DNA from 2 places in the Streptomyces sp. NPDC032472 genome. Region 1 is predicted to be linked to the other one. Evidence: riboswitches for the same ligand, from Rfam matches in the RefSeq annotation. Region 1 holds a riboswitch; the other holds the start of a gene.
What was found. A riboswitch is a leader RNA that binds a small molecule or an ion and turns the genes downstream of it on or off. The one in region 1 is predicted to bind S-adenosylmethionine.
Positions count from the first base shown of each region.

Region 2: another riboswitch for S-adenosylmethionine. It lies ahead of AB0F11_RS18795 (aminotransferase class V-fold PLP-dependent enzyme); the one in region 1 lies ahead of thrC (threonine synthase).

Region 1 covers NZ_JBEZVK010000032.1:67,511-75,096, reverse strand. The annotation lists gene AB0F11_RS22405 (Uma2 family endonuclease) at 97-669, shown strand; gene groL (chaperonin GroEL) at 758-2,377, opposite strand; gene AB0F11_RS22395 (cold-shock protein) at 2,794-2,997, opposite strand; gene AB0F11_RS22390 (MoaD/ThiS family protein) at 3,394-3,672, opposite strand; gene thrC (threonine synthase) at 3,710-5,026, opposite strand; SAM riboswitch class I at 5,044-5,197, opposite strand; gene AB0F11_RS22380 (glucosyl-3-phosphoglycerate synthase) at 5,395-6,345, shown strand; gene AB0F11_RS22375 (trehalose-6-phosphate synthase) at 6,439-7,586, shown strand, end outside.
Region 2 covers NZ_JBEZVK010000025.1:28,696-36,281, reverse strand. The annotation lists gene AB0F11_RS18800 (ferredoxin) at 8-586, opposite strand; gene AB0F11_RS18795 (aminotransferase class V-fold PLP-dependent enzyme) at 600-2,066, opposite strand; SAM riboswitch class IV at 2,299-2,415, opposite strand; gene trpD (anthranilate phosphoribosyltransferase) at 2,515-3,579, opposite strand; gene AB0F11_RS18785 (cytochrome bc complex cytochrome b subunit) at 3,731-5,356, opposite strand; gene AB0F11_RS18780 (Rieske 2Fe-2S domain-containing protein) at 5,353-6,411, opposite strand; gene AB0F11_RS18775 (c-type cytochrome) at 6,408-7,217, opposite strand; gene AB0F11_RS18770 (heme-copper oxidase subunit III) at 7,296-7,586, opposite strand, start outside.

The DNA.
Region 1 (7,586 bases):
TGCGGGGACCGGGCACGGCGGCCTTCCCGCCCCTAGCCTGGGACCAGGTTCACATCCAGGGCGCGGCGCGCCATACGGAGGACGACGGTGACGATCATGATCGAGCGGCCCACGCCCATGGACACGCAGGCGTCACCAGCGTTCGAGAGCCTCCTGCGCACCGTCGCGGAAATGGACACACCACACGGCTTCAAGGCCGAGCTCATCCGGGGGAAGATCATCGTGTCGCCGTTTTCGAAGCTGCGCTACTCCCGGCGCACGCGCCTCCTGCGGGAGCAGCTCCAGGCACACGTCCCCGAGGGACAGTTCGCTGACACTTCGCCCTTCCTCTTCCGCTTCCCGGCAGCGGAACGCGGCTACGGACCACACCTGTACGTCGCGGATGAGGCGGCCTTCGAGGAGGACGCGCTGCACGCGGACGCAGCGGCGCTCTCGCTGGTCGGAGAGTTCACGTCCGTCTCCACAAGGGACGCCGACTGGAACGAGAAGCTGGACGTGTACGGCTCGCTCGTGCCCGTTTACTTGGTCATCGACATGCAGGACTCGGAGATCACCTGCTTCTGGGACCCCTCGCCGCACGGATACCGCTCCCGTACGACGGTGTCGTCCGGCAAGCCCCTGCAGATCCCCGAGCCCTTTGGGTTCTCCCTCGACACGACCGGCTTCTAGAGGGCCCGGAAACGCCCGAGGGCGGCACCCCTCCGTGATGGAAGGGGTGCCGCCCTCGTTCGAGAACAGCCGATCAGCCAGGGGCCGATCAGAAGTCCATGTCACCGCCCGGCATGCCGCCCGGAGCGGCCGCGGCCTTCTCCGGCTTGTCGGCGATGACGGCCTCGGTGGTCAGGAACAGCGCCGCGATGGAGGCGGCGTTCTGCAGGGCGGAGCGGGTGACCTTCGCCGGGTCGATGATGCCCTCGGCGAGCATGTCGACGTACTCACCGGTCGCGGCGTTCAGGCCGTGGCCGACGGGGAGGTTGCGGACCTTCTCCACGACGACGCCGCCCTCGAGACCACCGTTGACGGCGATCTGCTTCAGCGGGGCCTCCAGGGCCAGCTTGACGGCGTTGGCACCGGTGGCCTCGTCGCCCTCCAGCTCGAGCTTCTCGAAGACCGCGGAGGCCTGCAGCAGGGCCACGCCACCACCGGCGACGATGCCCTCCTCGACGGCGGCCTTCGCGTTGCGGACGGCGTCCTCGATGCGGTGCTTGCGCTCCTTGAGCTCGACCTCGGTCGCGGCACCGGCCTTGATGACCGCCACGCCGCCGGCGAGCTTCGCCAGGCGCTCCTGCAGCTTCTCGCGGTCGTAGTCCGAGTCGGAGTTCTCGATCTCGGCGCGGATCTGGTTGACGCGACCCTGGACCTGGTCGCTGTCACCGGCACCGTCGACGATCGTGGTCTCGTCCTTGGTGATGACGACCTTGCGGGCGCGGCCGAGCAGGTCCAGGCCCGCGTTCTCGAGCTTGAGGCCGACCTCCTCGGAGATGACCGTGCCGCCCGTGAGGATGGCGATGTCGCCCAGCATGGCCTTGCGGCGGTCGCCGAAGCCCGGGGCCTTGACCGCGACGGAGCGGAAGGTGCCGCGGATCTTGTTGACGACCAGGGTCGACAGGGCCTCGCCCTCGACGTCCTCGGCGATGATCAGCAGCGGCTTGCCGGACTGCATGACCTTCTCCAGCAGCGGAAGGAGGTCCTTCACGTTGCTGACCTTGGAGTTGACGATCAGGATGTACGGGTCCTCCAGCGAGGCCTCCATACGCTCCATGTCGGTGGCGAAGTACGCCGAGATGTAACCCTTGTCGAAGCGCATACCCTCGGTGAGCTCCAGCTCCAGACCGAAGGTCTGGGACTCCTCGACGGTGATGACGCCTTCCTTGCCGACCTTGTCCATGGCCTCGGCGATGAGCTCGCCGATCTGGGTGTCGGCGGCGGAGATGGAGGCGGTCGAGGCGATCTGCTCCTTGGTCTCGACCTCCTTCGCCTGGTCCAGCAGGGCGCCGGAGACGGCCTCGACGGCCTTCTCGATGCCACGCTTGAGGGCCATCGGGTTGGCACCGGCAGCCACGTTGCGCAGGCCCTCGCGGACGAGCGCCTGGGCGAGGACGGTGGCGGTGGTCGTACCGTCGCCGGCGACGTCGTCCGTCTTCTTGGCGACTTCCTTGACCAGCTCGGCGCCGATCTTCTCGTACGGGTCCTCGAGCTCGATCTCCTTGGCGATGGAGACACCATCGTTGGTGATCGTGGGGGCGCCCCACTTCTTCTCAAGGACGACGTTGCGACCCTTGGGGCCAAGGGTGACCTTGACGGCGTCGGCGAGCTGGTTCATGCCGCGCTCGAGGCCGCGCCGGGCCTCCTCGTCGAACGCAATGATCTTGGCCATCTGAAGTGGTCCTCCAGGACTGGGGTTCCCCCTGCGCCGCCAGGCGCGCGGGGAGGGGTGGATTGCTCCGGACCGCGCCTGCGCCCGCGACGGACGGCCTGCGAGCCCGGCGGTTCCTTCCCGCCGGACCCTGCGGGCCTCACCGACCCGGTCCCGTGTAGTAGCACTCTCACTCGGAGAGTGCTAACGCCAATGATTAGCACTCGGCCCCCTCGAGTGCAAGCGGCTTCGGGTCATGACAGACCCCGCGCGCCCCACGGCGCGTCACGGCGGGCCACGGCGGGCCGCCGCGGGCCACGGCCGGCCGCGGCGAGCCACCGCGTCCGCGGCCGGCCGCGGACGCAACGAAGGGCCCGCACCCCTCCTCCGAGGTGCGGGCCCTTGCGTGTATGCGTCGGTGGTCGACCGCGCCGGGCTTAGACGGCGAGCTTGACCATGTCCGCCTGCGGACCCTTCTGGCCCTGCGAGATCTCGAACTCGACCCGCTGACCCTCTTCAAGGGTGCGGTACCCGTCCATCTGGATGGCGCTGTAGTGGACGAACACATCCGCACCACCGTCGACCGCGATGAAGCCGTAGCCCTTCTCCGCGTTGAACCACTTGACGGTGCCCTGAGCCATGCCTAACTCCCCTATTACTGGCCCTTGCGCAGGACCGCACTTCGCGGTCCCGGGTCAGAACTTGCGCCGGAACGCCTCGACCGCGGCTGAATGTATCTGCACCGGTGCTGTCTGCAACAGGTCAATCCGACGAGAATTCCGGTCAGTCAGAAAGCGCGAAATGAGATGAAAATTTGGCATTTACCCGGGCAACTCGGACCTGGCATATCGCGCCAAAGCCCCATACCGCACCCGCACATTGACTCAATGTCAACCCTCACGCGACCCGTTCATATGCGGCGGGCAAGAACAGCGGAGGGGACTTCCCCAACTCTACCGCGCCCAACCAAGCAGAATTGCCCCCTCCGCTTAATGCCGGAGGGGGCAATTCTGGGGTGGCCACATCAGGAGCCGGCGTCAGCAGCCGCCCGCGACCGCCGGGATGATCGAGACGCCCGCGCCGTCCGGCGTCGCCGCCTCCAAGCCGCCCTCGAAGCGCACGTCGTCGTCGTTGACGTAGACGTTGACGAAGCGGCGCAGCTTGCCCTGGTCGTCCAGGACGCGGGCGGCGATGCCCGGGTGGTTCGCCTCCAGCGACGCGATGACCTCGGCCAGCGTGGCGCCCTCGGCGGGCACCTCGGCCTGGCCGCCGGTGTAGGTGCGCAGGATGGTGGGGATGCGGACGTTGACGCTCATGGCGCTACTGCCTTTCCGGAAGTGCGGGGGAGGGTGGTCAGGCCAGGCCGGCGGCGCGGAACGCGTCCAGGCTGGGGCGGATGGTGGCGGTCTGGCCGCTGTCCGCGGCGACCGCCTCCAGGGTCTTCAGGCCGTCGCCGGTGTTGAGGACCACGGTGGTCAGCGACGGGTCCAGGCGGCCGTCCTCGATCAGCTTCTTCGTCACGCCGACGGTCACGCCGCCGGCGGTCTCGGCGAAGATGCCCTCGGTCCGGGCGAGGATCTTGATGGCCTCGACGACCTGCTCGTCGGTCACGTCCTCGACGTAGCCGCCGGTGCGCCGGGCGATGTCCAGCACGTACGGGCCGTCGGCCGGATTGCCGATCGCGAGGGACTTGGCGATGGTGTTCGGCTTCTGCGGACGGACCACGTCGTGGCCGGCCTTGAACGCCGTGGACACCGGGGAGCAGCCCTCGGCCTGGGCGCCGAAGATCTTGTACGGCTTGTCCTCGACCAGGCCCAGCTTGATCAGCTCCTGCAGCCCCTTGTCGATCTTGGTGAGCTGGGAGCCGGAGGCGATCGGGATGACGATCTGGTCGGGCAGCTGCCAGCCGAGCTGCTCGCAGATCTCGTACGCGAGCGTCTTGGAGCCCTCGCCGTAGTAGGGGCGCAGGTTCACGTTGACGAAGCCCCAGCCCTCGCCCAGCGGGTCGCCGATGAGCTCGGAGCAGAAGCGGTTCACGTCGTCGTAGTTGCCCTCGATGCCGACCAGGTCGCCGCCGTACACACCGGCCATGACGACCTTGCCCTGCTCCAGGTCGTGCGGGATGAACACGCAGGAGCGGAAGCCGGCCCGGGCGGCCGCGGCGCCGACGGCGCCGGCCAGGTTGCCGGTGGAGGAGCAGGACAGGGTGGTGAAGCCGAAGGCGCGGGCGGCCTCGACGGCGATCGCGACGACGCGGTCCTTGAAGGAGTGCGTCGGGTTGCCGGAGTCGTCCTTGACGTACAGCTTGCCGGTGACGCCGAGCTCCTTGGCCAGGTTCTCGGCGTCGACGAGCTTGGTGAAGCCCGGGTTCAGGCTCGGCTTCGCGGCCACGTCCGCGGGGACGGGCAGCAGCGGGGCGTAGCGCCAAATGTTGTTCGGACCGGCCTCGATCGCGGCGCGCAGGGCCGCGACGTCCTCGGCGGAGCCGGTGGCGGGCAGCTCGTACGCGACTTCCAGCGGACCGAAGCACTCGACGCAGGCGAAGATGGGCCCGAGCTCGAAACGGGTACCGCACTCCCGACAGGACAGGCCCGAGGCGGGGCCGAGGTCGACGGCGGAAGCAGAAGCGGAGGTTCCGGAAACAGGGGTGGCAACGGTCTGTGCAGCCATGATGGCGAGGCCCTTTCTCCTCATCTTCCCCATGGCGCACTTCGCCATGAGACGGAATTGGCACCTTCCCTAGCCGGGGACCTCGCTGCTGCTGCACGCAGTGGCGGGAAACCGACTGGAGGGTTGCCGGGGCTTCAACGGGCCGTGTCCCTCTGCCCCTCTGGATGAGCGGTATGGCACCGGGCCGCGCGCTCCATGGCGCACCCGGGCATTTGTCCGCGGGACCCCCGGCATGCGGCGGTCCTTCGCGTTGTTCAAGACTGTAACCGAAGGCTCGGGTGGTTGAGACGGCTGTCCGAAGCGCGAGATGGATCACTTTTCGGCCGGAACGGCCGCGGAACAGGACGAGGGAAGCAGGAGTGCCGAACGTGCTGGAAGAGGTGGAGCGCTGGCTTGCGGACCGCTCCTGGTCCGTGGCCGACCGACCGCTCGACCAGCTGCTCGCCGCGAAACGGGCTGCGGGCACGACGGTCAGCGTCGTGCTGCCCGCGCTCGACGAGGAGGCGACCGTCGGCGACATCGTCGAGGTGATCCGGCGCGATCTGATCGACGGCCGCGCCGTCCCGCTCGTGGACGAGCTGGTCGTGGTCGACTCCGGCTCCGCCGACCTGACCGCCGAGGTCGCCGCGAAGGCCGGCGCCCGCGTGGTCCACCGCGACGAGATCCTGCCGCGGATCCCGGCCCTGCCCGGCAAGGGCGAGGTGCTGTGGCGCTCGCTGCTGGCCACCACCGGCGACATCGTCTGCTTCGTCGACGCCGACCTGCGGGACTTCTCCTCCGCCTTCGTCACCGGGATCGTCGGCCCGCTGCTGACCGAGCCGGACGTGCAGTTCGTCAAGGCCATGTACGACCGCCCGCTCGGGGACGCCCCCGGCCAGGGCGGCCGCGTCACCGAGCTCGTCGCCCGCCCGCTGCTCAACCTGCACTGGCCGCAGCTGGCCGGATTCGTACAGCCGCTGGGCGGGGAGTACGCGGTGCGCCGCTCCCTGCTGGAACGTCTGCCCTTCCCCGTCGGCTACGGCGTCGAGCTGGGCCTGCTGGTCGACGCGCTGCACACCGTCGGGCTGGACGCCCTCGCGCAGGTGGACGTCGGCGTACGGCTCCACCGCCACCAGGACGGGCAGGCACTGGGCCGGATGGCCGCCGCGATCTACCGCACCGCGCAGCTGCGGCTCTCGCGCGGGCACCTCGTGCGGCCGGTGCTGACGCAGTTCGAGCGTGGGCCGGACGGGTTCGTACCGCGGACGCACGCCGTGGACACCGAGGAGCGGCCGCCGATGCTGGAGGTCAAGGAGTATGCGGGGCGGCGGGTGGCGTAACGCGGTCTTGCGGGCCGCCGACGGGCCCGTACGGGTCGCGTAAGGGGAGGGAACGGACGTTTGAGCGGGCGCGGGCCGGGCTAGGTTCGCCGCATGGCTTCCGAGGCTTCCCAGACTTCCCACGCCCTCCACTCGTCCCAGGTACTCGTCGCCGCCAACCGCGGGCCGCTCTCCTACGCCCACGGCGCCGACGGCACCCTCACCGCCCGGCGCGGCGGCGGCGGCCTGGTCTCCGGCCTGTCGGCCGCGCTGGACGGGCAGCCGGACGCGCTCTGGATCTGCGCCGCGCTGTCGGAAGGGGACCGCGAGGCGGTGCGGCGGGGCGTCGCCGAGCCGGGCGTGCGGATGCTGGACATCGACCCGGCGGTGTACGACGCCGCGTACAACGGCATCGCGAACTCGGTGCTGTGGTTCACCCACCACCACCTGTACGACATCCCGCGCACCCCCGTCTTCGACGCGGAGTTCCGGCGCCAGTGGGAGGCGTACACCGCCTACAACCGGGCCTTCGCCGAGGCGCTCGCCGAGGAGGCCGCCGAGGGGGCGTGCGTCCTGGTGCAGGACTACCACCTCGCGCTGGTCCCCGGGCAGCTGCGCGAGCTGCGGCCGGACCTGCGGATCGCGCACTTCACGCACACCCCGTGGGCGTCGCGGGACTTCCTGGACGTGCTGCCCGGCGACATCCGCGGCGAGCTGCTGTGGGGGATGCTCGGGGCGGACCTGGTGGGCTTCCACACCCGGGCGTGGGCGGACGCGTTCATGGCGGGCGCGCACCTCGACGACGAGCGGGGGACCGCGGAGCCGCGGATGCCGACGGGGACGGGCGGCGAGCGGTACGTGGCCAAGGCGCCGCGGGGGCCGGGGGCCGTGCGGCACCTGCGCACCGACGTGGCCGTGTACCCGCTGGGCGTCGACGGCGACGAACTGCGCCGGCTCGCGCACCGGCCCGAGGTCGACGACCGGCTGGCCGCGCTGCGGGCGGAGGTCGGCGACCGCAGGACCATCGTCCGGGTGGACCGGACCGAGCTGTCGAAGAACATCGTGCGGGGGCTGCTGGCCTACCGGGAGCTGCTGACGGTGCGGCCGCAGTGGCGGGGGCGGGTGGTGCACCTCGCCTCCGCGTATCCGTCCCGGCAGGACCTGGAGGTGTACCGGTCGTACACGGCGGCGGTACGGGAGCTGGCCGGGCGGATCAACGAGGAGTTCGGGACGGAGGACTGGCAGCCGGTGCTGCTGTCCGT
Region 2 (7,586 bases), on a different contig from region 1:
CCCCGGCTCACAGCCGGGGCAGCACCTCCCCCGGCCCGGCCGGTCGGCCCTCGGCCAGCCAGAAGACGTAGCCGCGCAGGCAGTCGCCGAGACCGCTGTCGATGTGCGCGATGTACTCCCGCGCCCCGAGGGCGGCCTCGCGCTCGTACGGGCTCGCCGACCCCGACCAGGTCCGGGCCACGCCCACGGCCCACTCGCGCACCCGCCCGCGCTCGCGCCACCAGTCCCGGACCAGCTCCGGCGTCCAGTGCAGTTCGCCGTCGGCGCCGTAGCCGGCGAAGGGATCGGCCTCGGCGGCGCAGATCAGGTCGTGCGTCTCGGCGACGGTGCGGGGCTGGCGGTAGACGAACTCCTGGCCGTGGTCGTCGTCGTACAGGACGTGGGCGGGCGCGCGAGCCCGGCCGGTCCCACAGGTGTCGCTGTCCGCCCCGTAGAACGGCCCGGGGACGTCGCGCCGGCTTCGCTTCTCCCAGCGGCCCGGCACCGGGGCGCTCCAGTCCTGCACCGGGGCGCCCCCCTGCGGCAGGGGGCGGCCGGCGGCGGCGCCGACGGTCGGGACCGGGTCCCAGTACGTGGTCAGCGGCATGGCCGGCAGGGTGTCACACGGCCGGGACGCAGCGGCCCTCCTCCGTGCGGTACTGCCACTTCGCGCCCTCGGTGACGAGTTCCCTGACCGCGCGGACGAAGCGGTCCACGTGCTCGTCGGGGGTGCCGGCGCCGAAGCTGACGCGGATGGCGTTCAGGGTGGGGGTCCCCCCGGACGAAGTCCGGGGGAGCTCGCCGGGGGCCGCCTCGGGGGCTCCGCACTCGCCCGGCTCCTGCGGGGCGCTGCCCAGCAGGGTGCGGACCAGCGGGTGGGCGCAGAACAGGCCGTCGCGCACGCCGATGCCGTACTCGGCGGACAGGGCGGCGGCGAAGTGGGAGCTGTTCCAGCCGTCCACCACGAAGGAGATCACGCCGACGCGCGGGGCGTCGTCGCCGAAGAGGGACAGGATCCGCACCTGCGGGACGTCCGAGAGGCCGCCGCGGACCTTCTCGATCAGGTGGCGCTCCCGGGCGACGAGGGCGTCGAAGCCGGCCTCCGTCAGGGCCCGGCAGGCCGAGGCGATCGCGTAGACGCCGATGACGTTCGGGGAGCCGGCCTCGTGCCGCGCGGCCGTGGTGTGCCACTCGACCTCGACGCCCCCGGCCCCTTCCCCGCTGACGCGTCGCGTGACCCGGCGGGAGGCGCCGCCGCCCGCCAGGTACGGCTGCGCCTGCTGCAGCCAGTCGGCCCGGCCGGCCAGCACGCCCGAGCCGAAGGGCGCGTACAGCTTGTGCCCGGAGAAGGCCACCCAGTCCACGTCCAGCTCGCGCACGGAGACCGGGTGGTGCGGGGCCAGCTGCGCGGCGTCGAGGACGATGCGGGCGCCGTGGGCGTGCGCGGCGGCGGCGAGCTCCTGCACCGGCCACAGCTCGCCGGTGACGTTGGAGGCGCCGGTCACGCACACCAGCGCGGGGCCGTGGGGGGCGCGGTCGGCGAGGGCCCGCTCCAGGGTGGCCACGGCCTCACCCGGGGTGCGCGGCGCGTTGAGGTACGTGACCTGCGCGTCGTCCCACGGCAGCAGCGAGGCGTGGTGCTCGGTCTCGAAGACGAAGACCCGGCAGCCGGCCGGGAGGGCGGCCGCCAGCAGGTTCAGCGAGTCGGTGGTGGACCGGGTGAAGACCACCTGGTCGGACGGACGGCAGTCCAGGAACGCGGCGACCGCGGCCCGGCTCTGCTCGAACAGGTCGGTGGACAGCTGCGAGAGGTAGCCCGCGCCGCGGTGCACGCTGCCGTAGTACGGGGCGTACGCGGCCACGTCGTCCCACACGCGCTGCAGGGCCGGGGCGCTCGCCGCGTAGTCCAGGGCCGCGTAGGTGACCTCCCCGCCGGTGACGAGGGGGACGGTGACGTCGCGGCCGAGTACGGCGAGCGGCTCGGCACAGGCGGGGTCGCAGGCGGGGCCGCAGGCAGCGGGGGCGACGGCGGGGGCGACGGCGGGGGCGACGGCGGGGGCGACGGCGGCGTTCAGGGATGCGGACATGGCGGAATCTCCCGGCAGGCAGGGCGGAATGGCTTCGGAGGTCACCCGTGGGCGGGTACGGCGGCGCTACGGGCCGGCCGTCGTCCGGGGCACGGGGAAAGGTCTCGGAGGGGGTGCGGGTACGCGAAGAGGACCCTGTTCCGAGGGGTGAAGAAGGGGCGGATCCGCCCTATCGCATTCGCTTGCTCACGGAAAAACACTCCTCGAGAGACCAGGACCCCTGGTGTCGAGGGATCCGCGCTTGCCGCAGACCTTGTTGCCTGCGACCCGGTCATCACCCGGGGCACCCCGCCACGGAAGGAGGGTTGCCGGACAGCAAGCCGGGGCCAAAACGCTGTCACTCGTGACCTGGTCAGCATCCTGCCACAAGATCCCGCACGCACAAGGCCCCGGTCCGCATGCCGGGACCGGGGCCTTGGCCGGAAATCGACGGAAGGGATCCGTCAGCTCACGCGTTGCTGGCCGCCACCCACCGCTCCAGCGCGGCCCGCGCGGCCCCCGAGTCGATGGCCTCCGCCCCGCGGGCGATGGCCTGGCGGATCTGCTCCTCCAGGGAGCCCGAGCCGGGGTCCAGGGCCACCAGGGCGGCCGCCGCGTTCAGCAGGACCGCGTCGCGCACCGGGCCGGTCTCGCCGGCCAGCAGCCGGCGGGCGACGTCCGCGTTGTACGAGGCGTCCGCCCCGCGCAGCTCGGAGACGTCGACCAGGTCGATGCCCACGTCGCGCGGGTCGAAGGGCTGCTCCTGCACGCGGCCCTCGCGCACCCACCACACCCGGGAGGTCGCCGTCGTCGTCAGCTCGTCCAGGCCGTCGTCCCCGCGGAACACCAGCGCCGAGGAGCCGCGCTCCGCCAGCACCCCCGCCACGATCGGCGCCACGCGGGCGTCGGCGACGCCGGTGGCCTGCGCCCGCACCCGGGCCGGGTTCGTCAGCGGGCCCAGGAAGTTGAAGGTGGTGCGGATGCCGAGCTCCCGGCGGGCGGCGGCGACGTGCCGCAGCGCCGGGTGGAACTTCACCGCGAAGCAGAAGGTGATGCCGGCCTGCTCGGCGACCTCGACCACCCGCGCCGGGGTGAGGTCCAGGTTGACGCCGAGCTTCTCCAGCACGTCGGAGGCCCCGCTCGCCGAGGACGCCGCCCGGTTGCCGTGCTTGACGACCTTGGCGCCCGTGCCGGCGACGACGATGGACGACATCGTCGAGATGTTCACCGTCTTGGCGCCGTCGCCGCCGGTGCCGACGATGTCCACCGTCCGCCCCGGCACCTCGATCAGATTGGCGTGCGCGTACATGGCGCGCACCATGCCGTTGATCTCCTCGACCGTCTCCCCCTTGGCCCGCAGGGCCACCACGAAGCCCGCGATCTGGGCGTCGGTGGCCGCGCCCCGCATGATCCGGTCCATCGCCCAGGCGGTGTCGTCGGCGTGCAGGTCCCGGCCGCCGAGCAGGGCGTCGAGGACGCCCGGCCAGGTGGGGGCCGCCACGCTGTCGCCGCCTGCCGGGGTCACAACGTTCATGGTCCGCTCCTGAGGGTCCACCGTCGGATGAAGAGGTCTTGAAGGCTTCAGCCTATCCAGCCCCGAACACGGCAAAGAGCCCCGTCCAGACCCTGGACGGGGCTCTCGCCGTGGCGACACCGGAACTGACCGGAATCAGTCCCCTACGGGATCAGTGGTGGCCGTGGCCGCTCTGGATCTCCTTGTACTCCTCCACCGTGGGCTTCGGAATCTGGTTGTTCTCGGCGTAGAGGCCCTTGCTGAGCTTCACGCGGAGCTTCTCCATGCGGCCGACCTTGCGCTCGACGCCGTTCTCGTCGACCGTCGGGCCGAGTTCGAGCGGCTTGTACTGCTCGTGCGCGGTCAGCGTGTGCAGCTTGTCCTGCGACAGCGGCTCGTGGACCTCGACGAACTCACCGTGCGGCAGGCGCTTGATGATGCCGGTCTCGCGGCCGTGCAGCACCTTGTCGTGGTCACGGCGCTGCAGGCCGAGGCAGATCCGCTTGGTGACGATGAACGCCAGCACCGGGACGACGAAGAAACCGATCCGCACGAACCAGGTGATGTTGTTGATCGACAGGTGGAAGTACTGCGCGAACATGTCGTTGCCACCGCCGATGAGGAGCACGATGTACTCCGCGATCCAGGCGACACCGAACGCGGTGCGGGTCGGGACGTTGCGCGGGCGGTCCAGGATGTGGTGCTCGCGCTTGTCGCCGGTGACCCAGGACTCGATGAACGGCCACACCGCGATCGCGCCGAGGACCAGCGGGAAGAGCAGCAGCGGGATGAACACGCCCAGGACGAGCGTGTGGCCCCACAGGTTGATCTCCCAGCCGGGCATGGCACGGATCAGGCCTTCCGGCATACCCATGTACCAGTCGGGCTGCGCACCGGTGGACACGTGGTCCGGGCGGTACGGGCCGAGCGCCCAGATCGGGTTGATCGAGGCGATCGCCGCGATGGCCGCGATGACACCGAAGACCAGGAAGAAGAAGCCTCCGGCCTTGGCCATGTAGACGGGCAGCAGCGGCATGCCGACGACGTTGTTGTTCGTCTTGCCGGGACCCGCGAACTGGGTGTGCTTGTGGTAGAAGACCAGGATCAGGTGGGCCACCAGCAGGCCCATCATGATGCCGGGCAGCAGCAGGATGTGGATCGAGTAGAACCGCGCGACGAAGTCGCCGCCGGGGAACTCGCCGCCGAAGAGGAAGAACGAGATGTACGTGCCGACGATCGGCACGGACAGGATCGCGCCCTCCATGAAGCGGACACCGGTGCCCGAGAGCAGGTCGTCCGGCAGGGAGTAACCGGTGAAGCCGGTGAACATGCCGAGGACCAGCAGCAGGAAGCCGAAGATCCAGTTGACCTCGCGCGGCTTGCGGAACGCGCCGGTGAAGAAGACGCGCATCATGTGCACGACCATGCCCGCGACGAAGATCAGCGCCGACCAGTGGTGGATCTGCCGGATGAGCAGACCGCCGCGGACGTCGAAGCTGATGTCGAGCGTCGAGGAGAAGGCCTCGGACATCGTGACGCCCTGCATCGGGACGTACGAGCCGTGGTACACGACCTCGTTCATGCTCGGGTGGAAGAACAGCGTCAGGTACACACCCGTGAGGATGATGATGATGAAGCTGTAGAGGCAGATCTCGCCCAGCATGAAGGACCAGTGGTCCGGGAAGATCTTGCGCATGTTCGCCTTGGCGAGGCTGTAGATGCCCAGGCGGCCGTCCGCCCAGTCCGCTACGCGCTCGCCGGCAGGCGCTTTGCGCTTCGTGTCGGTGGCAGTGCTCATCCGCGCTCCCAGAATGCAGGACCGACGGGCTCCTCGAAGTCGCCGAGCGCCTCGAGGAAGCCTTCGCCATTCACGCCGATCCGCAGCTGCGGAAGCGCGTGGCCGGCCGGGCCGAAGATGACACGGGCGCCGTCGGAGAGGTCGAAGGTGGACTGGTGGCACGGGCAGAGCACGTGGTGCGTCTGCTGCTCGTACAGGCTGATCGGGCAGCCGACGTGGGTGCAGATCTTCGAGTAGGCCACGATGCCCTCGTGGGACCACTCGAGTTCCTGCTTGTCCTTGATGTCCTCCGGCTTGATCCGGACGATCATCAGGGCGGCCTTGGCGATCTGGGTCTGGAAGTCGTGCTGCGCCTCCTCCAGGCCCTCGGGCATGGCGAAGGTCAGCGAACCGGTCTGGACGTCCTCGGGACGCAGCGGCTCCATCGTGTTCTGGTTGATGAGCAGCTTGCCCTTGGCCCACATGGTCTTGCGCAGCTTGTCCTCGGGCAGCGGGCCCAGGTCGCGCATGATCACGACGGCGGACAGCGGCAGCATGGCCAGCGCGCCGAGCATCGTGTTGCGGATCAGCGGGCGGCGGCCGATGGCGGACTCGTTCGCACCGTCGGCGAAGTCCTGGAGGACCTTCGCCTTGACCTCCGCCGGGGCGGCGATCGGGTGGCGCTCGTCGGCGACCTCGACGTCGGACATCAGGGTGCGGGCCCAGTGGACCGCGCCCGCGCCGATGCAGAAGAGGGCCGCGCCCAACGTCAGACCCAGGGCGAAGTTGAGGGCGCTCACCTTCCCGATGGGGAAGATGAACACGATCTTGTCGACCGGGATGCTCACGTACGCGGCGATGAAGCCGATCGTGGCGAGCATCGACAGCGTGAACAGCATCGCCACGGTGCGCTCGGAGCGCCGGGCGGCCCGCTCGTCGATGTCCTGGATACGCGGCTTGTGGACCGGGAGGCCGGGGTCGGCGAACGGGTCGTCCGCGACCGCCACACCACCGTGGTGCGCGTCGCCCTGCTCGCTCGGCAGGTGCTTGTCTTCGGGAATGTCTTGGCTACTCATGACTTCTTGGCCTTAGCGGTGTGGGCCGCGACCCAGACGGCGACAGCGATCAGCGCACCCAGACCGAAGATCCAGCCGAAGAGGCCCTCGGAGACGGGGCCGAGGCCGCCGAGCTTGAGGCCGCCCGGGCTGACCGACTTCTCGCCGTTCACGTGCTGGAGGTACGCGATGATGTCCTTCTTCTGCTTCTCCGGCATGGTGCTGTCCGGGAAGGAGGGCATGTTCTGCGGGCCGGTGAGCATGGCCTCGTAGACGTGCTTCGGCTCGACGCCCTCGAGGTTGGGGGCGTACTTGCCGTTCGTCAGGGCGCCGCCCTCACCGGTGAAGTTGTGGCACTGCGCGCAGTTGTTGCGGAACAGCTCGCCACCCTTCGCGACGTCGGCACCCGCCGGGTCGTACTGCTTCTCGGTCGGCGCGATCGGGCCGGCGCCGAGGGAGGCGATGTACGCGGCCAGCTGGTCGATCTGCGCCTGGGAGTAGATCACCGGCTTCTTCGGCACCTGGGCGCCGGGCTGCTGGGCGGGCATGCGGCCCGTGCTCACCTGGAAGTCGACGGCCGCGGAGCCGACGCCGACCAGGCTGGGGCCGTCAGTGGTTCCCTGACCGCCGGTTCCGTGGCAGCTTGCGCAACCCACGGCGTAGAGCTTCTTGCCCTCCTCGATGGCGAGGGACTGGGCGGTTTCATCGGCCTGCGCCTTGCCCGCAGGGGCGAAGGCGGCGTACAGCCCCCCAGTGGCCGCCAGCGCGAGGAGTAGAACGACGACCGCCGCCAGCGGATGGCGTCGTCGTGCGGAGAGCTTTTTCACGGATTACCCCGGTGTCAGGATCTTCTGCGTCGGTGTTTCTGGATGGAGTGCCGGGGCGCGCCCGGCGACGTGTTCCCGCTACTTGATCAGGTAGATCGTCGCGAAGAGGCCGATCCAGACAACATCGACGAAGTGCCAGTAGTAGGACACGACGATGGCCGACGTGGCCTGTTCGTGGGTGAACCTCTTGGCCGCGTACGTCCGGCCGAGGACCAGCAGGAAGGCGATCAGACCGCCCGTCACGTGCAGTCCGTGGAAGCCGGTGGTCAGGTAGAAGACCGAACCGTACGGACCGGACGAGAGGGAGATGCCCTCGTGCTTGACCAGCTCGGTGTACTCGAACACCTGGCCGCCAATGAAGATCGCACC